2 regions of the Luteimonas viscosa genome follow, and region 2 is predicted to be linked to the other one. Evidence: predicted binding sites of a transcription regulator. Region 2 holds the regulator's gene; the other holds the start of a gene.
The links. The regulator FliA, encoded in region 2, starts transcription of late flagellar genes. The targets are predictions, from matches to a motif close to TAAAGTTTNNCNNNCNNNGGCCGATAA.
Positions count from the first base shown of each region.

Region 1 (14,513 bases), 150 kb from region 2:
CGACCCCGTTCCCGCTGCGCAGCACCGCGCCGCCCAGGTTGAAGACGATCTCCTGGCAACCGTCGGGAAAGGTCCGGTCCTGGAGCCGCTGCGGCACGGGCGAGCGCAGGCACCAGTAGCAGGCCACGAACGGCGCCAGCCGCCGCCCGGGCAGCGCCTCGACATACTGCAGGCCGACCGCGGGGGCTTGGGACACGCAGGCACCGGATGCGACGGGACCTAGCGATTGTAGACCGCCAGTTCGTACAGCGAATATCCCCATTGCGGCACCTTGCGCCGGTGCCCGAGCATGCGCACATGGCGCGCTTGCACAGTCGGAAACCGGATCTCGTCGTGCCCGCCGTCGCCGTCGGACTCGGTGAACACCGTGCGCCAGCCGCGCGCGGGATCGTCGCTGACCTGGATCTCGTAGCGGGTGGCGAACGCCTCGTCCCAGTGCAACGCGACCGTGTTGAACGCGAGCGTCCGCCCCAGGTCGACCATGGCCCACGACGGATCGACCGACGCGCTCGCCCAGCGGGTGGCCGGATCGCCGTCGACGAGGTGGCCCGCGTCCTTGACGTCGTCGCGCGCCTCGACCGACGACACCTGCGCGCGCACGCCGTGGTAACGGGCGAGGTCGCCGTGCCGCCGCGCGTCGACCGCCACCTTGAACGCGACCGTCGACGCCAGCCCACGCGAACCACGCACGGCGACGGTCACGGTCGCGACGCCTTCGCGCCCGCGCACGTCCAGGTCGAGCCGCCCCCGCCGGTCCAGGTGCACGTCGACCACGTCGTCGCCGTCCACGCCCGCGAGCGAGAATTCCAGCGGCCCGGTCTCGCGGTCTGCGGCCAGTCGCGCCAGGTCCAGGGCGCCCTCCACGCGACCCGCGTCGGCATCCACGCGCATGTCGCGAACCGGCTGCACGACCGGATAGCCCGCCAGCCAGCGCACGCCGTTGCGCAGCAGCGCACGGTAGCCGGGGTTCCGCTTGGCGCGCAGGTCGTGTCCCAGCACCAGGCTCATGACGCGACCGCTGCCCCAGCGACGCTCCCACATCACGGGATGGTTCTCCGCCCGCGCGATGACCTGGAGGTCGCGGTCGCCCGGCTGGAAGTAGTACAGCTCGTCGGTGGCCTCGAAGTCGCCGAGTGCGGCCGAAACAGGATGACGCCGCGCGGGCCTGAACGCGTAACCGTAGTACCAGAATTCCATGTTCTCGGTCACCACGTCGAAGGTCCCCGGGTCCTTGGTCGGGCCACCGATGAACAGGCCGCCGATCATCTCCTCGTAGAAGTCCGCATTGAGGAAGCTCAGGATCCCGCTGTGCAGCGTCAGCAGCGCCTTGCCGCCGGTGACATGGTTGCGCAGCGCCTCGAGCTGCGCAGGCGTGGGCGTAAGGAACAGGGAGTTTGAAACCACCACCTCGTACGGAGCCAGGCGCGCCTCGTCCAGCACCGACAGGTCCCCGACCACGTCCACATGGACGCTGTCCTCCAGGATCCGTGCGACTTCCTCGTTCTGGAATTCATGCACCCAGGGCGGGTACTGCTGGGCATGCGGCAGGCTGGGCCCGCTGCCGGTCAGCACCAGCACTTTCGGCCGCGTGTCCGCGGCGCGCGCCTGCGACAGCGCCAGCAACGCGAGCAGGGCAAGCATCATCGGGCGCTTGAAGGGGGACATGGATTCGGGGGATAAGGGCGCATGGCCCGACAACCTTGCACATCCCCACGCACGCGCGCTTGTAGGAATGCGCAGGCAAGCGCTGCGCGCCGTCCCGGCGACCGCCGCGGGGCCCTCATGGCGGTCGCTGCATGGTGACGGCCTCGGGACCACGCGTCCTGCTCGCCTGGAGCGGCGGCAAGGATGCAGCCTGGACCCTGCACGCGCTGCGCCAGCGCGGCGACGTGGAGGTGGTCGGCCTGCTGAGCACGCTCACGCGCGACGACGATCGCGCCTCGATGCAGGGCATCCGCCGCGACGTGCTGCGGGCGCAGGCGCGGGCGTGCGGGCTGCCGCTGCTCGAGGTCGACCTGCCGGCGGCCTGTCCGAACGAGGCCTACGAGGCCGCGATGACCGGCGCGCTGGCGGAGGCGTCCAGGCGCTGGCCGGACCTGCGCACGGTGGCCTTCGGCGACCTGTTCCTGGCCGACATCCGTACCTGGCGCGAGCAGCGCATGGCGCGCATCGGCTGGCGGATCGAGACGCCGCTGTTCGGACGCGACACGGCCACGCTGGCGCGGGAGATGATCGATGGCGGACTGCATGCGACGTTGTGCTGCGTGGATACGCAGCAACTCGACGCGTCCTTCGCCGGGCGTGCATTCGACAAGGCCCTGCTGCTGGCCCTGCCGGCCGGCGCCGATCCGTGTGGCGAACGCGGCGAATTCCACACCTGCGTGCACGCGGGACCCATGTTCAACGCGCCGCTTGCGCTGGCGCAGGGGGCCACCGTCGCGGTCGACGGACGCTTCGCGCGCACCGACTTCCGCCTGGCGAACGATTGACGCCTGCGGGCTTCAGTCCAGCGTGTAACCCACGCGGAAGCCGCCCCAGTGGCGCCCGCCGACGAACACCGGCACCGACAGGTCGAACATGATCTGCCCGGTGTCGCGGCGATACACCTGCAGCCGGTAGGGATCGGTATGCGCGCCGACGCTGCGGCCGACGCGGTCGGAGAAGATGCGCTTGGTGCGGTTGCCGACCAGGTCGCGCGCCGGGTCGCCGGTGAGCGGTTGGCAGAAGCGGTCGTTGTGGGTGGGCACGTAGCCGTCGGGATTGGCGCTGATCGCGAACACGATCCACGGATGCGCGGCGGCCACCGCTTCCTGCAACGGCGGCAACAGTTCGTCGCAGAGTTCGTCGAACGCGGTTTCGTACTTCGCGGGCTCGACCCCCGCGATCGGCACGTATTCGCGCGAGAACAGGGCCTCGTCCCCGATCCAGCCCTCGGCCACCGCGTCCTCGAAGGTGGCGCCGATCGCGGCGGCGGCGTCGCGCGCGAGTTCCAGCACGCGCGCATGGCGGGGCTCGCGCAGCGGATCGGGCGGCAGCCGGAACAGTCCGACGCAGTCGTGCAGCGCGCCGGCGCCGGCACCCAGCGCCTCGCTGCGTTCGGCCACCTTGGCCGCATGGTCGAGGTTGCTGCGGCCGAGCTCGGCGACCCGTCCGACCGCGCGGTCGATGTCGGCGATCGCCACGCCCTGCTCGGCGATGCCGCCGGCGACCGTCTCGATCGCGGCACTGGCGCGACCGAGCAGTTCGCCGATGCCGCCCAGGACCTGCTCGGTGCGACGCGCGGAGGCGGCGCCCTCGCCGAGGGCCTCGCCGTTCTCGCCGATGATCCGGCGCACGTCGCGGGCGGCCTCGGCGGCGCGTTCGGCAAGGCGCCGGATCTCGGTCGCGACCACCGCGAAGCCGCGTCCGGCGGGGCCGGCATGCGCGGCCTCGATGCTGGCGTTGATCGACAGGATGTTGGTCTGGAACGCCACCATGTCGATGACTTCGATGACGTCGTTGGCGCGCGAGGAACTGAGCTGCACCGCGGCCATGGCTTCGGCCAGCGCGTGCGCCGCGGCCGCGCCCTCGCGCGCGCTGTCGTCGGCGCTGGCCGCGACCGAGGTCACCGCGCGCAGGTCGCCGCCGATGCGGTCGAGCCCCTCGAGCAGTCCGCGCGTGGAGGCGACCACGGTGTCGAGCGCGTCCACCTGGGCCTTCGACTGGCGCACCAGTTCGTCGTTCTCGGCCACCACGTGCGGAACGTCTGCCGCCACCTGCAGCGACAGGCCCACGGCCTGGCGGATCGCCTCGGCCAGGTTGCCGAAGCCGGCGGCGAGCCGGCGGGCCTCCGGTTGCCCGGCATCGGCGGCGTCGACGGCCAGTTCCAGTTCGCAGGCGGCCAGACGGTCGCCGACCAGGGCCAGCAGCTGCGCGGAGCGGGCCTCGTCGCCAGCGGGTGGCGGGGCGGTGGCGCGGACGGAGCGTTCGCGCCACAGCGCGGCCGAATCTGCATCGGGCAGGGAGAGCATCCAGCCGCCGCCGTCGCGATCGTGCTGGTAGCAGACCCGGCGCGCAGGATCGGCGCCGGGCGCCACCCAGACTCCTTCGTCGCCGGTCAGGTCGCCCGGCGCCAGGCCCCAGACGCAACTGCAGGACAGCGTATCGAGGTCCACGCCGGCGAGATCGAGCAGGTCGATGGCGGCACGGTTGAGCGCCTGCACGCGGCCGTCGCGGTCGAGCCGGATCAGCGCGACGGGCGCGTCGGGCAACACCGGCAGGCAGGCGACGCTACGGTCCTCGAACGCTGGCATGTCCCCTCCGGAGGTTGCACCCTGCCGGTAACGGCCGCCGGCCGCCGGAGTTGAGGTTGCCCGCCGGAGCGCGGCGGGCGGGCCGCTTCCCGTGAACCCTGTCCAGGGGGCGGCTCAGGCCTGCAGCGCCCTCGCGTGGTGGGCCAGATGCTCGCCGACGAAGCTGGCGATGAAGTAGTAGCTGTGGTCGTAGCCCGGGCGCATGCGCAGGGTGAGCGGATGGCCGGCGGCCTCGGCCGCCGCCTGCAGCAGTTGCGGGCGCAGCTGGGTGTCGAGGAATTCGTCGCCGCCGCCCTGGTCGATCAGCAACGGAAGCTTCTCCGGCGCCGACTTCACCAGTTCGGTGGCGTCGTATGCCTTCCAGGCCTCGCGGTCGGGGCCGAGGTAGGCGCCGAACGCCTTCTCGCCCCAGGGCACCTGCGTGGGCGCGACGATCGGCGAGAACGCCGAGACGCTGCGATAGCGCCCGGGGTTTCGCAGGGCGGCGACCAGGGCACCGTGCCCGCCCATCGAATGCCCGCTGATCGAACGGCGGTCGTCCACCGGCAACTCCGCCTCGACCAGCGCCGGCAGTTCGTGGACGACGTAGTCGTACATGCGGTAGTGGCGCGCCCAGGGCTGCGCGGTGGCGTTGACGTAGAAGCCGGCGCCCTTGCCGAGGTCGTAGCCCTCGGCATCGGGCACGTCGTCGCCGCGCGGGCTGGTGTCGGGCGCTACCAGGATCACGCCGTGCTCGGCCGCATACCGCTGCGCGCCGGCCTTGGTGATGAAGTTCTGCTCGTTGCAGGTCAGGCCCGAGAGCCAGTACAGGACCGGCAGCCGCGCGCCGGGCCCGTCCGCCTGCGGCGGCAGGTACACGGCGAAGTCCATCGTGCAGCCGAGCACCTGCGACCGGTGCCGGTACACGTCCTGCCAGCCGCCGAAGCAGGCGCGGTGTTCGATGCGTTCCATGGGATTGGGGATTGGGGTTTGGGGTGGGGTTTGGGATTGTGCGCCCGATGCAAGGGACCCGGAGAAGGTCGGGCTTCGCGTGCCGAATCCCGAATCCCCAATTCCGAATCCCCTCGGTCGTTCAGTAATGAACGACCGACCGGATCGACTTGCCCTCGTGCATCAGCTCGAACGCGTCGTTGATCCCGTCGAGCGGCATGGTGTGGGTCACGAACGGCGCCAGTTCGATCTCGCCCTTCATCGCGTCCTCGACCATGCCGGGCAGCTGCGAACGCCCCTTCACGCCGCCGAACGCGGTGCCCATCCACTTGCGCCCGGTCACCAGCTGGAACGGGCGGGTCGAGATCTCCTGGCCGGCGCCCGCGACGCCGATGATCACGCTCTGGCCCCAGCCGCGGTGCGCGCACTCCAGCGCCGCGCGCATCACGTTGACATTGCCGATGCATTCGAACGAATGGTCGACGCCCCAGCCGGTCATCTCGACGATCACCTGCTGGATCGGCTGGTCGAAGTCCTTCGGATTGACGCAGTCGGTGGCGCCGAACTGCTTCGCCATGTCGAACTTGGACGGGTTGGTGTCGATGGCGATGATGCGCCCGGCCCTGGCCTGGCGCGCGCCCTGGATCACCGCCAGGCCGATGCCGCCCAAGCCGAACACCGCGACCGAATCGCCCGGCTGCACCTTGGCGGTGTTGTGCACCGCGCCGATGCCGGTGGTCACGCCGCAGCCGAGCAGGCACACGTGCTCGGGATTGGCGTCCGGGTTGACCTTCGCCAGCGAGACTTCGGCCACCACCGTGTATTCGCTGAAGGTCGAACAGCCCATGTAGTGGTACAGCGGCTGGCCCTCGAAGGAGAAGCGCGAGGTGCCGTCGGGCATCACGCCCTTGCCCTGGGTGGCGCGCACCGCGGTGCACAGGTTGGTCTTGCCGCTGGTGCAGAACAGGCACTGGCCGCACTCGGCGGTGTACAGCGGGATCACGTGGTCGCCCGGCGCCACGCTGGTCACGCCCTCGCCCACCTCGACCACGATGCCCGCGCCCTCGTGTCCGAGCACGACCGGGAACAGGCCCTCGGGGTCCTCGCCCGACAGGGTGAACGCGTCGGTGTGGCAGACGCCGGTGTGGGTGATCCTGACCAGCACCTCGCCGGCCCTGGGCGGGGCGACGTCGATCTCGACGATCTTCAGGGGTTCGCCCGCGGCGAAGGCGACGGCGGCACGTGATTTCATGGAGATCTCCTGCGGCTACTTCAGATAGGAACGGACCAGCGCCACGGCGGCATCGATGCCCGCCTCGCGTCGCTTGCCCGGCGTGTCCGGCTGCGCGAATTCCTCGCGCAGGTGGCTTTCCAGCACCTCCGACATCAGGCCGTTGACCGCGCCGCGCACGGCGGCCAGCTGCTGCAGCACCGGCGCGCAATCGGCGCCGGATTCCAGCGCGCGCTCGAGCGCATCGAGCTGCCCGCGGATGCGACGCACGCGGGTCAGGGCCTTCTTCTTTTCCGCGGGGGAATGCGGCACGCGAGCAACCGGGCGCTATAGTGGGGGGTAGTATATCAGGCTGGCCGGTACATGCAGCTTCCGGCTGTCCGTGGGCGCGCCGACGCACGGGACGAGGCACGGGACGAGAGGAGAATCGGGTGGACGGCTTGCGCGCATAAAGCGCCCGGGCAGGCGCAGCGCAGCCGGTGAACCGCTTCGCAGCGCCGTTACGGCCACGGTCGCGCCGGATGGGGTGGAGCGGCGGGCACATCCATCCCGGATGCGGCCTTCGGCCTTATCCGGGCTACGCGGATCGACACGCGTCACGCATCAACCGGTGTTCTGGACCCCTGCCGAAATGCCGTTGACCGTCGACACCAGCGCGCGCAGCAGGCCCTCGTCCTCGCGACCGCCGTCACGCCAGCGCTGCAGCAGTTCCACCTGCAGCAGGCTCAGTGGATCGACGTAGGGATTGCGCAGGCGGATCGACAGCCGCAGGCGGTAGTCGTCGGCGAGGATGCGGTCGCGCTGCTTGAGCAACAGGATCGCGTCGCAGGTGCGCAGGAACTCCTCGGCGATGCCGGGGTGGAAGGTGTCGTGCAGCGGGCCGGCGAGTTTCGAGTAGCGCTCGAAGATCGCGAGGTCGGACTTGGCCAGCAGCATCTCGACATCGTCGAGCACCGCGGCGAAGAACGGCCAGTCGCGCGCCATCTCGGCCATCGCGTCCTGGCCATGGCGCTGCACGCCCTGGCACAGCGCATGGCCGATCCCGTACCAGCCGGTGAGGCCCGATCGGTTCTGCGACCAGGCGAACACCCAGGGGATCGCGCGCAGGTTGTCGATGCCGCCGTCGCGGCGGCGCGAGGGACGCGAGCCGATCTGCAGGCGCTCGATCACGTCCACCGGGGTGGCGGCGCGGAAATAGTCGGGGAATTCCGGATGCTCGTGCACCAGCGCGCGGTAGTGCGCGCGCGAGGTCTCGGCCAGCGACCTGGCCATCTCGCGCCAGGCGTCCTCGCGCGGATCGCGCGGGCGCGGACGCAGGGTGGCGCGCAGCACCGCGCCGGTGGTCTGCTCGAGGTTGCGCAGCGCCAGCGCGCGGATGCCGTACTTGCGGTGGATCACCTCGCCCTGTTCGGTGACGCGCATCGAGCCGTTCACCGAGCCGCGCGGGGCGGCGATGATCGCGCGCTCGGTCTTGCCGCCACCGCGGCTGACCGAACCGCCGCGGCCGTGGAAGAACATGATCCGTACGCCGAAGCGGTTGGCCAGTTCGGTCAGTTCCACCTGGGTGCGCTGCAGCGCCCAGCGCGAGGCGAACAGGCCGCCGTCCTTGGCGCTGTCGGAGTAGCCCAGCATCACCGTCTGCTCGTCGCCGCGCGCGGCCAGGTGGGCGCGATAGGCCGGATCCTCGAACAGCGACTGCATCACCGCCGGCGCGGCCTTGAGGTCGTCGACGGTTTCGAACAGCGGCGAGACGTCCAGGGGCACGATGCCGTCCTCGACGCAACCGGCCACGCGTGCCAGCGCCAGCACCGCCAGGGCGTCGGCGGCGCTGCGGCTCATGCTGATGATGTACAGGCCGATCGCGGCGACGCCGTGGCTGCCCCGCAGCTCGAGCACGGTGCGGAACACGTCGAGCGTGGACGCCAGCACGTCGCCTGGCGCCGAAGGCGCGGAGGGCGGCTTGTCGAGCAGCGCCTGCAGGCGCGAGGTGCGGTCCGAAGCCTCGCGCGCGGCCCAGTCGGCGTCGCCCAGCAGGTCGGCGAGCGCCGCATCGTGGACCGCGGAGTCCTGCCGCAGGTCGAGCGCGGCGAGATGGAAGCCGAAGGTGCGCGCGCGCCAGAGCACGCGCTGCAGGGCGAAACGTCCGGCGTGCTCGCCGCGGTGGTGCAGCAGGCTGGCGTCGATCAGTTCGAGGTCGGCGATGAACTCCTGCGCGCCGGCATATCCGGCCGCGTCCGATTCGGCGGTCAGCGCGAGGCGCGCCTTCATCAGGTCGATCAGGCGCCGGTACGGCATGTCGGCCAGGCGCGGCCGCAGCCTCGCCGCCGCCTGCGGCAGCCGGGCGACGTAGTGGTCGATGCGCGCGAGCACCGCGGCATCCACCTCCACCCGGCCCAGCGACTGGGTGAGCATGTTGCCCAGCGCGCGCAGGTCGGCGCGGTATTGCGCGATCGCCTGCGCCCGCTGCGCGTCGAGCGCGGCGCGGATCGTGCCGGCGTTGACGTTGGGGTTGCCGTCCATGTCGCCGCCCACCCAGGTGCCGAAGCGCAGCACCTGCGGCAGGCTGATGCGCCGGCCGTATACCGCCTCGACCGCGTCGGCGAAAGCCTCGTAGTACACCGGCACCACGCGGTAGAGCATGCGGGCCAGGTAGTAGCCGACGTGTTCCACCTCGTCGGCGACGGTGGGCTTGTGCGCGGGCGTGTCGCTGGTCTGCCAGCCGGCGGTGAGCGACAGGCGGATGCGCTCGATGTCAGCGCGGCGCTCCACCGGCGTACGCGTGCGATCGATGTCGTCCACCAGCCGCTCGACGATCTCGCGTTCCTTTTCCAGCATCACCCGGCGTACGGCCTCGGTGGGGTGCGCGGTGAACACCGGCTCGACCCACAGCCGCGGCAGCGTGGCGACGAGTTCCTCGAAGCTGACGCCGTCTTCGCGCAAGCCGCGCAGCACCGCCTCGAAGCCGCCGGGCTGCGGCTGGTCGCTGCTGCGCTCGTAGTCGCGGCGACGGCGGATGCGGTGCACGCGCTCGGCCAGGTTGATCGCACCGAAGTAGGTCGAGAACGCACGCACCACCGCCTCGGCATCGGCCAGCGGCACCCTGGCCATCTCCGCGGCCAGCGCATCGACCGGCAGGCCCTGCTCGCGGCGCGCGATCGCGGCGCGGCGGATGCCTTCCACCTCGGCCAGCAACGCAGGCGACCCCTGCTCGGCCAGCACCTCGCCGACCAGCGTGCCCAGCTGGCGCACGTCGTCGCGCAGCAGGGCATCGGTCTCGGCGAATTCGAGTTGGTCGCGCAGCGGGCCGTCTGGGATATTCATCCGCAAGACGTTAGCGCGTTTCCTGCCGCAGTGCAGCATCCGTTGCCGGCGCAACCGTCTGCCATGGCCTGGTACAGCGCCTGCAAGGACGTGTCATCCCGCTCTGTCGGTCATCCGATCTGCGTCATCCCGAGCGCAGGGAGGGATCCGGTCTCCGGTTGCCCTGTCGCCGAACACGAGATCACTCGCTGCGCCCGGGATGACATCCTTTCCGGTTTCCGGAGCGACTCCCTGCCAAACTGCGCGCGTGATCAGTACGCGAACTCGCGGAACACGTGGTCGATGTCGCCCTGCCATGGCCCGTGGAACAGCGCCAGCTTGCGCTCGGCCGGGGTCTGCCCGGCGTCGACCACTTCCAGCAGCGGCGTGAGGAACTCGCGTTCGTCCTCGCCGCCGGCGTTGCGGCGCGCGCGACGCGCGAGGCCGGCGGCGGCGATCTCCAGCGCCGCGCGCGACAGATCGCGCACGCTGCCGCCGCGGAACGGCAGGCCCAGCGCATGCCGGGGCACGCCGTCGCGCAGGGCGTGGCGCTCCTCGCGGCTGAAGTCCTTGACCAGGTCCCAGGCGGCGTCGAGCGCGGCATCGTCGTAGAGCAGGCCGACCCAGAACGCGGGCAGCGCGCACAGCCGGTTCCAGGGCCCGCCGTCGGCGCCGCGCATCTCCAGGTACTTCTTCAGCCGCACTTCCGGGAAGGCGGTGGTCATGTGGTCGTTCCAGTCGCGCAGGTTCGGCAGCACGCCGGGGAGCACGTCGAGCCTGCCGGCGAGAAAATCGCGGAACGACTTGCCGGCGGCGTCGATGTATTCGCCGTCGCGGTAGGAGAAGTACATCGGCACGTCGAGCAGGTAGTCGACGTAGCGCTCGTAGCCGAAGCCGTCCTCGAACACGAAGTCGAGCATGCCGGTGCGGTCGGGATCGGTGTCGGTCCAGATGTGCGAGCGGTAGCTGAGGTAGCCGTTGGGCCGGCCTTCGGTGAACGGCGAATCAGCGAACAGCGCGGTGGCGATCGGCTGCAGCGCGAGCGAGACCCGGAACTTCTTCACCATGTCCGCCTCGTCCGCGTAGTCGAGGTTGACCTGGACCGTGCAGGTGCGGGTCATCATGTCGAGGCCGAGCTTGCCCACCTTCGGCATGTAGTCGCGCATGATCCGGTAGCGGCCCTTGGGCATCCACGGCATGTCCGCGCGTGCCCACTTGGGCTGGAAGCCCATGCCGAGGAAGCCAAGGCGCAGTTCGTCGGCCACCGCCTTGACCTCGCGCAGGTGGCTGCCGACCTCCCGGCAGGTTTCGTGGATGTCCACCAGCGGCGCGCCCGACAGCTCGAGTTGTCCTGCCGGTTCGAGCGTCACCGAAGCACCGTCCTTGAGCAGGGCAATGGTGTGGCCGTGTTCCTGCACCGCCTGCCAGTCGTACCGGGTCAGGCCCTCGAGCAACGCCTCGATGCCGCGCTCGCCCTCGAACGGCGGCGGCCGCAGGTCGTCGAAGCGGAAGCCGAACTTCTCGTGCTCGGTGCCGATGCGCCAGTCCCCGAGCGGCTTTTCGCCCGATGCGAGCACCGCGACCAGCTGGTCGCGGTGGGTGATCGGCGTGTCGCCTGCGTGGCTGGGACTCGACATGGGGCGCTCTGGCGGGAGGAGGCGCCCGGCCCGGACGGCCGGCGTTCGCGAGGCGGCACTATAGAACGCCGTTGCGCCGCGCGGCGTACCGGCGCTGGAACGCAGGCGCGCCACCGATGGGCGCGATGCGGCGCGGCACGCTGCGCCGCAAGCAGCCTTCGCGACAGGCTCTGACTCGACCGGCGCGACCTGGCGCTGCGCATGCGGATGCATGCGCTTCGCATTCCGTCGCGGCGCGGCCGGATGCGACAGAATCCGGTCTCCGCCGCGAGCGCCGGAGCGCCACGATGACCAGCCGCCACCCCGAACGCCATCGCAGCCACCGTGCCGGCTGGCTGCGCGCGGCGGTGCTCGGCGCCAACGACGGCATCGTCTCCGTGGCCGGCGTCGTGGTGGCCGTGGCCGCCGCGGGCGCGCTGCACGAGACGGTGCTGATGACGGGGGTGGCCGCCACCGTCGCCGGCGCGATCTCGATGGCAGCGGGCGAATACGTTTCGGTGCAGTCGCAGGCCGACACCGAGGCCGCCGACATCGCGGTCGAGCGTCGCGAACTGCGCGACGAACCCGCCGCCGAACTGGACGAGCTGGCGGCGATCTACCGGCGAAGGGGGCTGGAGCCCGCGCTCGCTCGGACCGTGGCCGAGCAGCTCACCCGGCACGACGCGCTCGCCGCGCATGCACGCGACGAGCTCGGCATCACCGAGACCTTGCGCGCGCGTCCGCTGCAGGCGGCGTTGTCGTCGTCGGTCGCTTTCTGTGCGGGCGCGGCACTGCCGGTGCTCGCGGCGCTGCTGGCACCGCCCTCGCGGGTGCAGCCGGTGGTGGCGGCCGCGACCCTGGTCGCGCTGCTGCTGTCGGGCGCGACCGCCGCCCGGCTCGGCGGCGCGCCGGCGGCGCGTGGCGCGTTGCGCGTCGGTTTCTGGGGCGCACTGGCGATGGTCGCGGCGGCGCTGATCGGGCAGTTGTTCGACGCACGCGCCTGAGCCCTACAGCGGCCGCAGGAACACCTGGAACGCGAGGTCGCGGGTGCCGCCGGCGTCGAACAGTTCGATCCAGCCGGGCGGATTGTCCGAGGCGATGAACCAGGCCTTGGCGGCGGGATAGGGGTCGCCGTGCGGACCGGGCAGGACCCCGCAGTCGTACTTGCCCTTCACCCGCAAGGTCACCGCGTAGGTCCCCGGACCGACCAGCGGCGGATTGGTGAATTCGACCATGCGCATGCCCACTGTGGGCGTGGGGATCGAGTCGAACAGATATCCCGGCAGTTCCTCGTAGGCCACCACGGACCCGTCCGGCATGCCGCCGGCAGTCTTCTCCAGGGTGACGCGAACGTCGGCCTTCGGCTGGCAACTCAGCGGCAGCATGACGTGGCTGATGTAACCCGTCTGCACCACTTCGAACGACTGCGCCAGTCGCTGCTGCACCGAGCCGCCCAGGGCCAGCCATCCGCCGGCGACGTCGAGATTCACCTGTTCGGCCTCCAGTTCCGGCGGCGCCGCCACCGCCGCCGTCGTGACCGCCAGCCATATCGCCAGCATCATCGCGGTTCGCCTGAGCATGGGTTTCCTCCGCGGCGGCGACAGGCCGCCTCGTCCCTACATACGCAGTCGGGTGCTCCCGGATGCCAGGGGAACGACCGGCTAGAGCTCCAGCCAGCCCGCGACCACCGCCCGCAGCTCGTCGACACCGGCCCGGGTCTCGCCCGAGAACGCCTGCACGCCGATGCTGTCGCCGTAAGCCGCAGCCAGCTGCCGCCGCACCGCCTGCACGGTATTGCCCGCGGCCCCGCGCGAGAGCTTGTCGGCCTTGGTCAGCAGCGCGTGCGCCGGCAGCCCGCGGCGCATGGCGTAACCGAGCATCTGCAGGTCGTAGTCCTTGAGCGGGTGGCGGATGTCCATCACCACCACCAGCCCGCGCAGGGCGAAGCGGTCCTGGAACCACTGGTCGATGAACGCCTGCCAGTGCTCGCGCAGGGCCAGCGGCACCTTGGCGTAACCGTAGCCGGGCAGGTCGACCAGGTACTTGCCCTCGTGCGGCGGCAGCGCGAAGTACACCAGCTGCTGGGTGCGGCCCGGGGTCTTGGACACCCGCGCCAGCGCGTTCTGCTGGCACATCGCGTTGAGCGCGCTGGACTTGCCGGCGTTGGAACGGCCGGCGAACGCAACCTCGGCGCCACCGTCGGGCGGCAACTGCTTCGGGGTGTGGGCAGCCAGCAGGTAGCTGGCACGCGCGAACGGGTTCGACATCGGCGTCCATGGGGCTCGGGGCCGGCATAGCTTCGCACGGGCACCGCGCCGACGCGGTTTGACCGCCCCGGTGGCGCGCCGCGATAATCCCCGGCCTTGTGGCCGCGCGTATCCGGGCCGCACTCCCCGATTCTCCGGAGCCCAGCCAATGCGCCACGCTCGCGCCTACGGTTTCGCCGGTCTCGTCGCCCTTGCGGCCGGCGCCGTCGCGTTCGCCCAGTCCGTCGTCGAACCGCTGCCGGAGAACCCGCCGGTGGAGGTCGCGCCGCTGGATGCCAGTGCGCTGGCCGCCCTGGCCAAGACCCGGGCCGGCGACGCCGAGCGTGGCGCCACCCTGGCCGGCACCTGCGCCGCCTGCCATGGCCTCGACGGCAACCCGCCGGAAGGCCTGCCGTATCCGCGCATCGCCGGCCAGAGCGAGCGCTATGTCTCCCAGCAGCTGGCCCTGTTCAAGAGCGGCGAGCGCAACACCGGCCTGGCGGCGGCGATGATCCCGTTCGCCACCCCGCTCTCGGCACAGGACATGCGCGACCTGGGCGCGTTCTTCGCCACCAAGGCCGCCGGTGCCGGCATCGCCGACGACGCGGCCGTGGCCGAGGGCCCCTACCAGGGCATGAAGTTCTACGAGATCGGCGAGCGCCTGTACCGCTCCGGCGACGGCGCGCGTGGCATCCCGGCCTGCATGGCCTGCCACGGCCCGGCCGGTGCCGGCAATCCGGGCCCGGCCTACCCGGCCGTCGCCGGCCAGGAGGCCGCCTATGTCGACCGCCGCCTGCAGGAGTACCGGGCCGGCACGACCAGCCAGCAGGACCGTCACCTGTTCGACATCATGGCCGCGATCGCCGCGCCGCTGACCGACCAGGAGATCCAGGCCCTG
Region 1 covers NZ_VTFT01000001.1:1,803,949-1,818,461, forward strand. The annotation lists gene FZO89_RS07980 (helix-turn-helix domain-containing protein) at 1-196, opposite strand, end outside; gene FZO89_RS07985 (ThuA domain-containing protein) at 220-1,665, opposite strand; gene FZO89_RS07990 (Dph6-related ATP pyrophosphatase) at 1,797-2,489, shown strand; gene FZO89_RS07995 (methyl-accepting chemotaxis protein) at 2,502-4,292, opposite strand; gene fghA (S-formylglutathione hydrolase) at 4,407-5,243, opposite strand; gene FZO89_RS08005 (S-(hydroxymethyl)glutathione dehydrogenase/class III alcohol dehydrogenase) at 5,365-6,474, opposite strand; gene frmR (formaldehyde-responsive transcriptional repressor FrmR) at 6,490-6,765, opposite strand; gene ppc (phosphoenolpyruvate carboxylase) at 7,057-9,774, opposite strand; gene FZO89_RS08020 (glutamate--cysteine ligase) at 10,026-11,390, opposite strand; gene FZO89_RS08025 (VIT1/CCC1 transporter family protein) at 11,678-12,373, shown strand; gene FZO89_RS08030 (hypothetical protein) at 12,377-12,949, opposite strand; gene yihA (ribosome biogenesis GTP-binding protein YihA/YsxC) at 13,031-13,636, opposite strand; gene FZO89_RS08040 (c-type cytochrome) at 13,785-14,513, shown strand, end outside.
Region 1: FZO89_RS07995 (methyl-accepting chemotaxis protein) is a predicted target of FliA. The motif match lies at 4,320-4,346, and genes of this name have one in related genera.

Region 2 (14,513 bases):
CCTCGGTCGCGCGCCTGGTCCGCCACAGCGTGCCGTCGCTCGCGGTCCTGGCCTATGCCGAGGTGCCGGAAGACAAGCGCCTGCGCCTGGTGGGCGCCGTAGGCTGACACGCCCCCCGTCCCGCAACGCGTCGCCCGGGCAAGCGAAGCGCACCCGGGAGGATCTCCTCCTCCATCGGGCCTCGCCTCCCGGCAACCCGGATGCGGCCTGCGGCCTTATCCGGGCTACGCGGTTCCGCCGCACCCACGTAGCCCCGGTAAGCGAAGCGCACCCGGGGCGGATCTCCTCCTCCATGGGGCCTCGCTTCCCGGCAACCCGGATGCGGCCTGCGGCCTTATCCGGGCTACGCGGTTCCGCCGTACCGCGTAGCCCGGGTAAGCAAAGCGCACCCGGGGTGGATCTGGCCGCGCGTCGGCGTCCCGACAGGCACGCCCGGTCCCGGGCGCCAAGCTTCCGACGCGCCCGCCCGGGAGTTCAGGCCCGGGTCTTGCAGGAAGGGGGCAGGCACCTGCCGCCACCACCCGACCCGGGCCAACACCATGCGAATCAAGCGTTTCACCGCTCCCGACATGCGCACCGCCCTGCGCATGGTCCGCGACGAACAGGGAGCCGATGCGGTGATCCTGTCCACCCGCGCCAGCGCCGACGGCGCCGGCATCGAGGTGGTCGCCGCCACCGACTACGACGAGGCCCTCGTGGCCCAGGCGCTGCGCGCGGCCGCGCCCGCGAGCGGCGCGCCTGCCCGTCCCCAGGCGGCTGCCGCGCCGCCGCGTGCCGCCGCCTCCGCATCTCCGGCCCCCGCTGCCGGCGACGGCGCGACCCGCGACAGCCTGATCTCGCGCGCCCGCGCCGTGTTCCGGATCGGCGATGCGCCGACCCTGGCCGAACTGACCGGTGGCGCCCCCGAAGCGGCACCGGGCGCTGCACCCGCCGCTGCCCATGCGCCCGCCCCCGCGCGATCCGTCGCCGCGCCGGCATCGGCCAGGCCGCCCGCCGCGACGATGCCGCCTGCGCCGACCGCGCCCGCCACGACGGCACGGCCGCCGGTCCCCGCGACCCCCACCCCGGCGCCGGCCGCGACATCGCCTGCCGCCATCCCGCCAGCGGCGGTCCCGAGCCGCTTCGAGGCGATGATGGCCGCACTCGACGCCGCGCCGATGCCCGCGCCCCGTGCCGAAGCAACTTCAATCCCGTCCGCCGCCGCGGATTTCGAACCTGCCGCGCCTGCCTTCCTCGCGCCGCGCGCCCCGATCGCCGAAGCCACCCCCGCCGCGCGCCCCGCCCGCGAGGACGAGGCGGAGGACTTCGGCCCGCTGATGCCGGACTTCCCGATGCCGCTGCGCCCGGAGCCGGTGACGGACGCCGCCGCCAGCGCGCCGCGCGAATCCATCGCCGCGCAACTCCCGGACGCAACGCGTCCGCCGGCCGAGAACACCGACGGCGAACGCACCCGCGACGCCATCGCGCCGCGCGCCCTGCAGGCCGTCGTCAGCCCCGAGCTCGACCCCGCCATCGTGTCGATGCGCGAGGAGATGGCGCGGATGCGGCAGATGATGGAAACGCAGATGGAGCAGCTCTCGCTCGAGCGCCTGCGCGGCTCGCCCGCGCGCGCGGCCGTGCTCGAAGCGCTCGCCGGCTACGGCTGCGACGAATCGCTGGCGCGCGAAGTGGCCGCGCAGATCGACCCGCGGCTGCCGGTGGATGCGATCCACGGGCCGATGTTCGAAACCCTGGCGCGGATGATCACCGTCACCCGCAGCGAACCGCTGGAAGACGGCGGCGTGATCGCCCTGGTCGGCCCGACCGGCGCCGGCAAGACGACGACGGCGGCCAAGCTCGCCGCGCGCTTCGCCGCCCGCCATCGCGCCCGCGACGTCGCCCTGGTCACCACCGACTGCGAGCGCGCCGGCGCCCGCGAACAGTTGCAGGCCCATGGCCGCCGCCTCGGCATCACCGTGTGCGAGGCCGAAGGGCCCGAACGCCTCCAGGACACGCTGGCGCAGCTGGTCGACTACCCGTTGGTGCTGGTCGACACCACCGGCCACGCGCCGCGCGACCGCGCCGTGTTCAGCCAGATCCTGTGGCTGCGTGCCGCGCGCAAGGTGCGCAGCCTGCTGGTGCTGCCCGCCAATGCCCACCCCTACGACCTCGGCGAGGTGATCCGCCGCTACCGCCCGGCCAAGCCGGAAGGCGTGGTGCTGACCAAGCTCGACGAAACCGGGCGCCTCGGCTCGGCGCTCTCGGTCCTGGCCCGCCATGGCCTGGGACTTGCCTACACCACCCAGGGCCAGCAGGTGCCGTCGGACCTCGACGCCGCCGATGCCACCCGCCTCGTCCAGTCACTGGAGAAAACCCGCCGTGCTGCCGATAACCCCCTCGCCACCGAGGATCGCCATGCAGTCGCCTGACCCCCACCTGCCCCACGCCCTGTCCAGCGGCCCGGAAGGCGCCGACGCGCCCGCGGGCCCGGTCCGGGTGATCGCCGTCGCCAGTGGCAAGGGCGGCGTCGGCAAGACCTCGGTCTCGGTCAACCTCGCCACCGCCCTGGTCAACGCCGGCCAGCGCACGCTGCTGCTGGACACCGACCTGGGCCTGGCCAACGTCGACGTGATGCTGGGCCTGACGCCCACCTTCACCCTGGCCGACGTGTTCGCCGACCGCTGCGAGCTGCGCGACACGGTGATCGAATGCCCCAACGGGCTGATGATCGTCCCCGCCGCGTCGGGCAAGCGCCACATGACCGAACTCCAGCCCAGCCAGCACGTGGGCCTGGTGCATGCGTTCTCCGAACTCGACCTGGACCTGGACGTGATGGTGGTCGACAACGCCGCCGGCATCGCCGACGGCGTGCTGACCTTCTGCCAGGCCGCGCAGGACGTGATCGTGGTGGTCTGCGACGAGCCGGCCTCGGTCACCGACGCCTACGCCCTGATCAAGGTGCTCAGCCGCGAGCGCGGCGTCAGCCGGGTGCAGGTGCTGGCCAACCAGGTGCAGGACCATCGCGAAGGCAAGCAGCTGTTCGAGAAGCTCGAGCGCGTCAGCGCGCGCTTCCTCGACGTCACCCTCAACTACCTCGGCGCGATCCCGCGCGACGAATGGCTGCGTCGCGCGGTGCAGCGCCAGGAAGCGGTGGTCGACGTGTTCCCGTCGGCGCCCTCTTCGGTCGCGTTCCGCGACATCGCCCGGCGTTCGCGCCAGTGGCAGTCGCCCAGCGGCGCGCGCGGACACGTCGAGTTCTTCCTCGAACGCCTGGTCGCCCCGGCGGCGACGCGGGGGGCCGCGGCATGAACGCCACCGCCACCGCGCAGTACCGCGCCAACCAGCAGGGCAGCGCCGCCGAAGTCGTCGAGAAGCACGGCGAACTGGTGCGACGCATCGCCCACCACCTCGCCGCGCGCCTGCCGGCGAGCGTGGAGATCGACGACCTGATCCAGGCCGGCATGCTCGGCCTGATCGACGCCGCGCGCAATTTCCAGTCCGACCAGGGCGCGGCGTTCGAGACCTACGCCTCGATCCGCATCCGCGGCGCGATGATCGACGAGATCCGCCGCGGCGACTGGGTGCCGCGCTCGGTCCACCGGCGCTACCGCGACATCGTCGCCGCCACCCGCGCGATCGAGCAGAGCACCGGCCAGGCCGCCACCGCGCAGCAGGTCGCCGCCGCGCTGGGCGTGTCGCTGGACGAATACCACGGCATGGTCGAGAACGCCGCGCGCGGGCAGCTGGTGAGCCTGGACGCGCACATGGACGAACACGATGGCGAGCCGCGGCTGGCCCGCCACGCCAGCGCCACGCCCGAACGCGAGTTCGAGCAGGGCGCGTTCCGCGACGCGCTGGCCGAAGCCATCGACGGCCTACCCGAACGCGAGCGCCTGGTGCTGTCGCTGTACTACGAACAGGAACTCAACCTGCGCGAGATCGGCGCGGTGCTCGGCGTCAGCGAATCGCGCGCCTGCCAGATCCATGGCCAGGCCGCGGTGCGGCTGCGCGCGCGGCTCGCCGACTGGCGCCGCGACGGCGGCGACGAAGACGACGACGACTACCTGCCCTGAGCGCAGCGACGCGCAACCACACACACGCAACCCGAAAGAGGTCCGCATGGACAAGAACATCCGCATCCTGATCGTCGACGACTTCTCGACCATGCGTCGCATCGTCAAGAACCTGCTCAACGACCTGGGCTTCTTCAACACCACCGAGGCCGACGACGGCAGCACCGCCCTGATCGAGCTGCGCAAGGGTCCGTTCGACCTGGTGATCACCGACTGGAACATGCCCGGCATGCCCGGCATCGACCTGCTCAAGGCGATCCGCGCCGACGCCGCGCTGGCGAAGACGCCGGTGCTGCTGGTGACCGCCGAGGCCAAGCGCGAGCAGATCATCGAGGCCGCGCAGGCGGGCGTGAACGGCTACGTGATCAAGCCGTTCACCGCCGCCACCCTCGGCGACAAGCTCGGCAAGGTGTTCGAGCGCCTCGGGGCCGCGGCGTGAGCGCGGCGCCCGCCGCCATCGCGCCGGGCGCCGGTGCGATCGATGAGCGCGCCGCGCTGATCGAGTGCCTGCATGCCGCGCTCGCGGCGCTCGAGGACCAGGACGACCAGGCCTGGCGCAGCAACGTCGACGAGCTCATCCAGTGGCGCACGCAGCCGCTGGTGCAGGGGCTGGTCAAGCTCGCGCGCGAGCTCGAGCAGGCGCTCGGCACCGGCACCGGCGGCGGTTCGCTGCCCGAGGCCTGCCTGCGCCTGGAGCACGTGGTCAAGGTCAGCGAGGAGGCCAGCCACCACACCCTGGACCTGATCCAGGAGTGCCGGATCCTGCTCGGCACCCTGCCCACCACCGATGCCGATGCCGAAGCGGCCACGGTTTCGGCGGTGCGCGCGCGGCTGTCCGAGATGACCGCGGCCCAGGGCTACCAGGACCTCACCGGACAGATCATCCGCCGCGTGGTGGAGCTGGTGCGTACCGTGCACGAAGGCCTGGGCGAATACGCGCCGGGCGCCGACCGCCCGCTGCAGCTCTCCAGCCACGGCTACGGCCCCTCGATCCAGGGGCTGGACGCGCCGGCCGCGACCCAGGACGACGCCAACCACCTGCTCTCGTCGCTGGGCCTGTAGGGTCATGTCGTCCGTCGCCTCCGACATCTGCGCCGACTTCCTGGTCGAGGTCGGCGAGATCCTCGACCAGCTCGGCGAGCAGATGGTCGCGCTCGAGCGCGCGCCCGCCGACCGCGAGTGCCTGAACGCGGTGTTCCGCGGCTTCCACACCATCAAGGGCGGCGCCGGCTTCCTCGACTTCACCACCATGGTCTCGGTGTGCCACGCGGTCGAGGACCGCCTCAATGCGGCGCGCGACGGCAGTGCGCCGCTCGACGCGGCGGCGTTCGACGGCGTGCAGCAGGGCATCGACCTGCTGGTGGACATGCTCGGCTGCATCTCCGGCGGAATCGAGCCGACGCCGGCGCCCGAAGCGCTGCTGGCCGCGTTGCGGGACGGCGCGAACATCGCGGCCGCGCCGGCGCCGGCACCGGTCGCCGTCGTCGCGGCCGCGCCGGCCGCCGACGATTCCATCGACGACCTCGATTTCGAGGCGCTGCTCGACAGCCTGCACGGCACCGGCGGCGTGCCCGGCGAGTCCACACCGCCAGCCCCCGCGCCGGCACCGGCACTTGCGCCTGCGCCCGTACCCGCGCCTCCGCGACCCGCCCCCGCGGCACCCGTGGCGCGCGCGCCGGCGGGCGCACCCGCCGCGCACGACGCCGACGTCACCGTGCGCGTGGACGTGCGCCGGCTCGACGCCATGGTCAACCTGGTGGGCGAACTGGTGCTCGCGCGCAACCGGCTCAAGACCCTGCGACCGCGCCTGCGCGACGACGACCTCGACCGCGCCGTCGCCTCGCTCGACGTCGCCACCTCGCGCCTGCAGGGCGCGGTCATGACCGCGCGCATGCAGCCGGTGGGACGCGTGTTCGCGCGCTTCCCGAAGCTGGCGCGCGACGTCGCCCGCCAGTTGCAGAAGCAGGTGCAGCTGGACGTGGTGGGCGCCGACACCGAACTCGACCGCAACCTGGTCGAGGCCCTGGCCGACCCGCTGGTGCACCTGGTGCGCAACGCCATCGACCACGGCATCGAGATGCCCGAGGCGCGCCGCCGCGCCGGCAAGCCCGAGCAGGGCCTGGTGCGCCTGAGCGCGCAGCAGGAAGGCGACCACGTCGCCATCGAGGTGCGCGACGACGGCGCCGGGATCGATCCCGACAAGATCCGCCGGATCGCGGTCGAGAAGCGCCTGGTGGACGACGACGACGCCGCGCGCCTGTCCGCGGATGAATGCCTGCAGCTGCTGTTCCTTCCCGGCTTCTCCACCCGCGACGAGGTCAGCGACCTGTCCGGCCGCGGCGTCGGCATGGACGTGGTCCAGTCGCGCATCCGCGAGCTGTCCGGCACGGTGCAGATCCATTCGGAGATCGGCGCCGGCTCGCGCTTCGCGATCCGGGTGCCGCTGACGCTGGCGATCCTGCCCACCCTGCTGGTCGAGGTGGCCGGCGACGTCTACGCGCTGCCGCTGGTGCGCGTGGTCGAGGTGCTGTCGCACGATCCGGGCAAGGCGCTGTGGATCGACGGCCAGCGCGTGCTCGACCTGCGCCAGCAGCCGCTGCCGCTGCTGGGCCTGCGCGACTGGCTGGGGATGGAGCCGGCGCCCTTGCCGGACTCGACCTGCGTGGTCCTGCAGTCCGGCGAACAACGCTACTGCCTGGCCGTGGACCGGGTGCGCGGGCGCGAGGAGGTGGTGATCAAGGCGCTGCCGTCGACCCTGCGCGGGCTGCCCGGCTATGCCGGCGCCAGCCTGATCGGCGACGGCCGCATGGCCCTGATCCTGGACGTCGACGCGCTGCTCGGCAGCGGCCTGCGCGTGCCCGGCCTGCGTTCAAGTAAGCCCGCCGTCGACCGTTAACCAGGCAATGGACAGACTCAGTCTCATCGGCGCCGTGCTCGCGATCGTCGCGCTGGTCGGCGGCAGCATCCTCAAGGGCTCCGGCCTGTCCGGCCTGTGGTCGCCGGCGGCGTTCGTGATCGTGATCGTCGGCACCATCGCCGCGATCCTGCTGCAGACCTCGATGCCCACCTTCATGCGCGCCCTGAAGATGGTGGCCTGGGTGTTCAAGCCGCCGGCGCACGACCATGCCGCGGTGATCGCCCAGATCGTCGAGTGGTCGACCACCGCGCGCAAGCAGGGCCTGCTCGGGCTGGAGGCGCAGGTCGCGCTGCAGTCCGACCCGTTCCTGGGCAAGGGCCTGCAGATGGTGGTCGACGGGGTCGAGCCCGAATCCATCCGGCAGATGCTGGAGATCGAACTGCACGGCCAGAGCGCGCGCGACCTCGCCGCCGCCAAGGTGTTCGAAGGCATGGGCATCTACGCGCCGACGCTTGGCATCATCGGCGCCGTGCTCGGCCTGATGGCGGTGATGAAGAACCTCGCCGACCCGAGCAAGCTCGGCCACGGCATCGCCGCCGCGTTCACCGCCACCATCTACGGCATCGGCGCCGCCAACCTGGCGCTGCTGCCGGTCGGCAACAAGCTCAAGACCCTGGTCAACGCGCAGACGCTCGAACGCGAGATGATCGTCGAGGGCCTGATCGCGATCGCCCAGGGCGAGAACCCGCGCAACATCGAAGCCCGGCTCAGCGGCTACGTGCACTGACCGCCATGGCACGCCGGCACCAGCACGAGGAACACCAGAACCACGAAGCCTGGGCCGTGCCCTACGGCGACCTGGTGACCCTGCTGCTCGCCTTCTTCGTCGTGATGTACGCGATCTCCTCGGTCAACGAGGGCAAGTACCGCGCGGTCTCCGACGCACTGTCGTCCGCCTTCGGCGGCCCGCCGCGTTCGATCACGCCGATCCAGCTGGGCCAGACCCAGCTGCGCGGATCCTCGTTCGACCGGCCGTCGCTGATGACCCCGGGGGCGAAGACCGGCCCGACCGCCACCAGCCCGGTGAGCAACGTGCGCATCCGCCAGATGCTGGACATGCCCACCGGCGCCTCGGGCGCGGGCGGGCGCACCCCGGAAGAGCAGCGGGCGGCCGAGGCGGCGGCGATGGACGCGAGCCTGCGCGGCGAATCGCAGCTCAACTCGCTGGGGCGACGCATCCAGCATGCGCTGGCCGAGCTGGTGCGCCAGGAACTGGTCACGGTGCGCCGCGGCCGGACCTTCCTCGAGGTCGAGATCCAGAGCGACATCCTGTTCGCCAGCGGCGTCGCCGCCCCCAGCCCGGTCGCGACCGCCACCGTGCGCAAGCTGGGCGCGGTGCTGCGCGACGAAGCCAACGCGGTCCGGGTCGAGGGCTACACCGACGACCTGCCCATCAGCACCGCGACGTTCCCGTCCAACTGGGAGCTGTCGGCGGCACGCGCGGCCAGCGTGGTCCACGTGCTCGCCGGCGAGGGCGTCGATCCCGGCCGCCTGGCCGTGGTCGGCTACGGCGAGCACCAGCCGGTGGCCGACAACGCCACCGCCGAGGGTCGCAATGCCAACCGGCGCGTGCTGCTGGTGATCCTGGCCGCGCCCGACGGCGTCGACGCGATTCCCTCGGACGGCCCGGAGATCGCGGTGGACCTGCCGCAGGCCGCGCCGGTCGACCCGGCCGCGGTCGAAGCCGAGGCGGTATTGCCCGCCGCGGTCGCGGCATCGGCCGTCCCCGCCTCCCATGCCGGAGCGTACTGACATGCAGGTCTGGGCGATCGCGAACCAGAAGGGCGGCGTCGGCAAGACCACCACCAGCCTGTGCCTGGCGCGCGGGCTGGCGCAGGGCGGGGGGCGGGTGCTGCTGGTCGACCTCGATCCGCACGCCTCGCTCACCCGCGCATTCGCGGTGCCGACCGATCCGCCGCCCGCCGGCACCCACGACCTGTTCACCGGCACCAGCGCCAGCCTGGCCGCACTGGCGCGACCCACCGACATCCCCGGCGTGCAGCTGGTGGCCGCGCAGCCCGCGCTGGCCACGCTGGAACGGCGCGGCTCGACCCAGCCCGGCCTCGGCCTGGCGCTGGGACGCGCGCTGCACGCGGTGCATGCCAGCTACGACCACGTGCTGCTCGACTGCCCGCCGACCCTGGGCCTGCTGATGGTCAACGCGCTGGCCGCGGCCGACCGCCTGGTGGTCCCGACCCAGACCGACCCGCTGGCGCTGCACGGCCTGGCCGACATGCTCCGCACCGCCGCGATGGTCGAGCGTTCGCGCCGGCGGCCGTTGCCGCAGCACGTGCTGCCGACCCTGTTCGACCGGCGCACGCGCTCGGGCGTGCAGAGCCTGGAGCGGCTGCACGCGCAGTACGAAGGCCGGGTGTGGCCGGACGCGGTGCCGATGGACACCCGCCTGCGCGACGCGCACGGCCTCACCAGCGAAGCCGGCTGCGGCGGCCGCGGCGCCGACGCCTATGCGCGCGCGCTCGACTGGCTGCTGGCGCAGGTCCAGGCGCCGCAGAGGCAGGCGGCATGAATCCCGATGGTGCCAACGACGTGAACGACTACCTCGACGCCCTGCTCGACGACTCGGCGCCCGTCGCCGAACCCGCTGCCGCGCCGGCGACAGCGCCGGAGCCTGCGGCCGTCGCCGCGCCCGAGCCCATCCCCGCGCCCGTGCCTGCACCCAGGCCCGAACCCGCCAACCCGACGCCCTCGCCAGCGCCGTCCTCCGCCGCGCCGGCCGCGAAACCCGCCGCGACACCGGGGCGCGCCGTGACCGGCGTGCAGCCGGGCCCGATCACCATCGCCGCCAGCTCGCGCTGGTTGCGGGTGATCGTCGGCGGCGACAGCTATGCGCTGGAACTGCTGCGGGTGCAGGAAGTCGTCCGCGTCGTGCCGATCGTGCCGATGCGCGGCGCCATGCCCGCGGTCCTGGGGGTGATGAACCTGCGCGGGCGCATCGTGCCCGTGTTCGACCTGGGACTGTGGCTGCGCGCAGGACGGGTGGAGCCCGACGAACAGAGCCGGATCGTGGTCGTCGAACGCGACGACGAACTGATCGGCGTGCTGGTCAGCGCGGTCGAGGACGTGGTGACGCTCGGCCGCGACCGCATCGAGCCGCCGCTGCCCGGCAATGCCCCCGGCGTGGTCCTCGGCGTCGCCCGCGTCGGCGCCTGCCCGACCGTGCTGTTCGACGCCTACGCGCTCTACGGCTGATGCGCGGCGCGCTCAAGTCGCGCCCGCCGACGCCGTTAATCCTCACGACTGCATCGACGTGGCCAAGTCCATGAACCATCTCACGCTCCAAACCGACCTCGGGATCGAGCGCGTCGCCGACCTGCACGCGGCCTTGCAACCGCACCTGGAGGACGACGTGCCGCTGCAGCTCGCCGGCGACCGCGTCGAGCGCGTGCATGCCGCCGGGCTGCAACTGCTGCACGCCTTCGTCCGCGACCGCGCCGCGCGCGGCCAGAGCACCACCATCACCCAGGCATCGCCGGCGCTGGCCGCGGCCGCGCGCCAGCTCGCGCTCGCCGTCAGCCTCGGCGTCGACGGAACCGAACCGGAACGCAGCGACATGCACCCCACCGCAACCACCCTTCCCGCCACCGGAGCAACGGCATGAGCGCCAAGCAACTGCTCGTGGTCGACGACTCGACCTCGATGCGACAGATGGTCGCCTTCGCCCTGACCTCGGGCGGCTACGACGTGCGCGAGGCCGAGGACGGCCAAGCCGCGCTCGACATCGCGCGCACGCAGTCGTTCGACGCGGTGGTCACCGACGTCAACATGCCGCGCATGGACGGGATCTCGCTGATCCGCGAACTGCGCCAGCTGCCGGCCTACCGCTTCACCCCGCTGCTGATGCTCACCACCGAGTCCGGCGGCGACAAGAAGATGGAAGGCAAGGCCGCCGGCGCCACCGGCTGGCTGGTCAAGCCGTTCGATCCCGAACAACTGGTCGCGACCCTGCGCAAGGTCCTCGCCTGAGATGGACATCACCCGCTTCCATGCCGCGTTCTTCGAGGAGAGCCGCGAAGGCCTCGATGCGATGGAGAGCGGCCTGCTCTCGCTGGAATCCGGCGGCGCCGGCGCCGACCCGGAGACCATCAACGTCATCTTCCGCGCGGCGCATTCGATCAAGGGCGGCGCGGCGACGTTCGGCTTCTCCAGCGTCACCGACCTGACCCACCTGCTGGAAACCCTGCTCGACGAGGCACGCGCCGGACGTCGCGTGCTGGACCCGGTGGCGATCGGCGCCCTGCTCGCGTCCGTGGATGTGCTGCGCAGCCTGCTCGGCGCCTGCGAACACGGCAGCGCGATCGACGCCGCGGCGCTGGCCGCCGCGCGCGCGGGGCTCGACGCCCTGCTCGCCGGCGACGGTCCCGCCATTTCCGCCACCACCGCGCAGACCGATGCGGCATCCGCCGCCGGTGACTGGCGCATCGGCTTCGCCCCGGCGCCGTCGCTGTTCCTCAGCGGCAACGACCCGCTGCGGATCCTGCGCGAGCTCGCCAGCCATGGCGAACTCGGGGTCGAGTGCCTCGATGCGCGACTGCCGGCGTTTTCCGAGATGGACCCGTTCGAGGCCTACCTGGCCTGGAACCTGACCCTGCCGGCCAGCGTGCCGCGCGCGGCGATCGACGAGGCGTTCGCCTGGGTGGTCGACGACTGCGAACTCGAGATCGCGGCCGCTTCCGCCGCGACGGCCGCTTCCGCCGGCCCCGCCGGCCCGGACCCTGCCGTGCCCACGGCAGCGGTGGCGGCCGAGGTCGCGGTGCCTTCCGGGCGCCGCAGCAGCGACAACGACAACTCGATCCGCGTCGCCGTGGCCAAGGTCGACGCGCTGATCAACCTGGTCGGCGAACTGGTGATCACCCAGGCGATGCTGCGCCAGCGCTCCGAACACCTCGACCCGGTCGCCAACGAGGCGCTGATGTCGGGCCTGGTGCAGCTCGAGCGCAACACCCGCGACCTGCAGGAATCGGTCATGGGCGTGCGCATGCTGCCGGTCGACTTCGCCTTCAGCCGCTTCCCGCGCATGGTCCGCGACCTGGCGACGCGGCTCGAGAAGAAGGTGAACCTGCGCACGCACGGCGAAGCCACGGAACTGGACAAGGGCGTGATCGAGAAGATCGTCGACCCGCTGGTGCACCTGGTGCGCAACGCCATCGACCACGGCCTCGAGCTGCCCGCCGACCGCCGCGCCGCCGGTAAGGACGAGACCGGCACGGTGACCCTCAGCGCTGCCCACCAGGGCGCCAACATCGTCATCGAGATCGGCGACGACGGCCGTGGCCTCGACCGCGACCGGATCCTGCGCAAGGCCGCCGAGCGCGGCATCGCGATGCCCGACAACCCGACCGATGCCCAGGTCTGGGACCTGGTGTTCGCGCCGGGGTTCTCGACCGTCGACAAGCTCACCGACCTGTCCGGCCGCGGCGTCGGCATGGACGTGGTCAAGAAGAACATCGCCGCCCTCGGCGGCCAGGTCGAGATCCGCAGCCGCACCGGCCAGGGCACGACCGTGGCGATCCGCCTGCCGCTGACCATGGCCATCGTCGACGGCATGTCGGTGGCGGTCGGCGACGAGGTCTTCATCGTGCCGCTGGGCATGGTGATCGAATCGCTGCTGCCGACCGCGGCCGACGTGCGCACCATCGCCGGCGAAGCGCGCGTGCTGCGCGTGCGCGAGGACTACCTGCCGCTGCTCAACCTCGCCGACCAGTACGGGTTGCCGGCGGCCGCCCGCGACCAGGGCGGCGACGCGCCGCCGCGGATCGCGGTGGTGGTCGAGGCCGACGGCCGCCGGCTGGCGCTGGAGGTCGACGAACTGCTCGGCCAGCAGCAGGTCGTGGTCAAGAATCTAGAGAGCAACTACCGCCGGGTCCCCGGCGTCTCCGGCGCCACCATCCTCGGCGATGGCCGGGTCGCACTGATCGTCGACGCCGGCGGCCTCGCCCAGGCCGCGCCGTTGCCGGTCGCCGCCTGACGCGCCCTCCAGCCTCCCCGTAGCCCGGGTAAGCGAAGCGCACCCGGGACCGCCCCTCGATCGAACGGCCGCACATCCCGTCCACCGAAGCGGCCGTTCGCACACGCGGCGCCCCGGATGCGGCCTTCGGCCTTATCCGGGCTACGGAGATCCCGATTGCGTAGCCCGGGTAAGCGCAGCGCACCCGGGGCCACCGCTGCGTCGCTCCGGCAAGGCGCTCCGCATCGGAATCCCTTCTTCAGACCGTGCGCCTCTTCCGAGGCACGTGAACCACGCCCCGGCGTCTTGACCGCGCTCGATCCGGACACCGTGCCCCTCGTCCATCGATGCGAGTGGTGGACGGCTCGGTTCCGGATGCGGCCTTCGGCCTTATCCGGGCTACGGAGATCCCGATCGCGTAGCCCGGGTAAGCGAAGCGCACCCGGGGCCACCGCTGCGTCGCTCCGGCAAGGCGCTCCGCATCGGAATCCCTTCTTCAGACCGTGCGCCTCTTCCGAGACACGTGAACCACGCCCCGGCGTCTTGACCGTGCTTCGATCCGGACACCGTGCCCCCGCCCGTCGATGCGATGGTGGACCGCGCGGCGCCCCGGATGCGGCCTTCGGCCTTATCCGGGCTACGGAGATCCCGATCGCGTAGCCCGGGTAAGCGCAGCGCACCCGGGGCCACCGCTGCGTCGCTCCGGCAAGGCGCTCCGCATCGGAATCCCTTCTTCAGACCGGGCACCTCTTCCGAGGCACGTGAACGACGCCCGGCGTCTAGACCGTGCTCGATCCGGACACCGTGCCCCTCGTCCATCGATGCGATGGTGGACCGCGCGGCGCCCCGGATGCGGCCTTCGGCCTTATCCGGGCTACGGAGATCCCGATCGCGTAGCCCGGGTAAGCGAAGCGCACCCGGGGAGGCGCCAAATGGCGTGGCGCTCCGCACGAAGTCCCGCGACGCACCGCGCTTCACCACGCATGATCCGACCCGCGCGCCGCATCCATCCTTGCGGCCATTGGCGCACGGGAAGTCCCGGATGCGGCCTTCGGCTTGTCCGGGCGACGCGCTCAGGGCGCGCCGTGGACTTCGGCGGCGTTGCGCTCGGCCGCGCTGTTCAGCACCACGATGCTGATCCGGCGGTTCACCGGGTTGTCCGGATCGGTGCGGTCGAACGGCACCGAGGACGCCAAGCCCACCACGCGCGAGAGCTTCTCTTCCGCCAGGCCGCCCGCCACCAGTGCGCGCCGCGCTGCGTTCGCGCGTTCGGCCGACAGCTCCCAGTTGCTGTATCCGCTGCGACCCGAATAGGGCGTGGTGTCGGTGTGGCCGGAGATCGCCACCCGGTTCCCGACCCGGTTGAAGTAGCCGGCCAGCTCGAACAGGATGGCGCGGGTGTAGTCCTTGAGCGTCGGCGAGCCGAGGTCGAACATCGGCCGGTTGTGCGCGTCGACGATCTGGATGCGCAGGCCCTCGGGCGTGATGTCGATCAGCAGCTGGTCCTTGAACGGCGCCAGCGCCTGGCTGCTGGCGACGGCTTCCTCGAGCGCGCGCTTGAGCGCCTCGAGGTTGCGGC
Region 2 covers NZ_VTFT01000001.1:1,957,211-1,971,723, forward strand. The annotation lists gene flhA (flagellar biosynthesis protein FlhA) at 1-107, shown strand, start outside; gene FZO89_RS08645 (flagellar biosynthesis protein FlhF) at 540-2,408, shown strand; gene FZO89_RS08650 (MinD/ParA family protein) at 2,320-3,288, shown strand; gene FZO89_RS08655 (RNA polymerase sigma factor FliA) at 3,285-4,052, shown strand; gene cheY (chemotaxis response regulator CheY) at 4,099-4,491, shown strand; gene FZO89_RS08665 (protein phosphatase CheZ) at 4,488-5,114, shown strand; gene FZO89_RS08670 (chemotaxis protein CheA) at 5,119-6,948, shown strand; gene FZO89_RS08675 (flagellar motor protein) at 6,956-7,696, shown strand; gene motD (flagellar motor protein MotD) at 7,702-8,721, shown strand; gene FZO89_RS08685 (ParA family protein) at 8,723-9,496, shown strand; gene FZO89_RS08690 (chemotaxis protein CheW) at 9,493-10,179, shown strand; gene FZO89_RS08695 (STAS domain-containing protein) at 10,238-10,588, shown strand; gene FZO89_RS08700 (response regulator) at 10,585-10,953, shown strand; gene FZO89_RS08705 (chemotaxis protein CheA) at 10,955-12,955, shown strand; gene motB (flagellar motor protein MotB) at 14,008-14,513, opposite strand, start outside.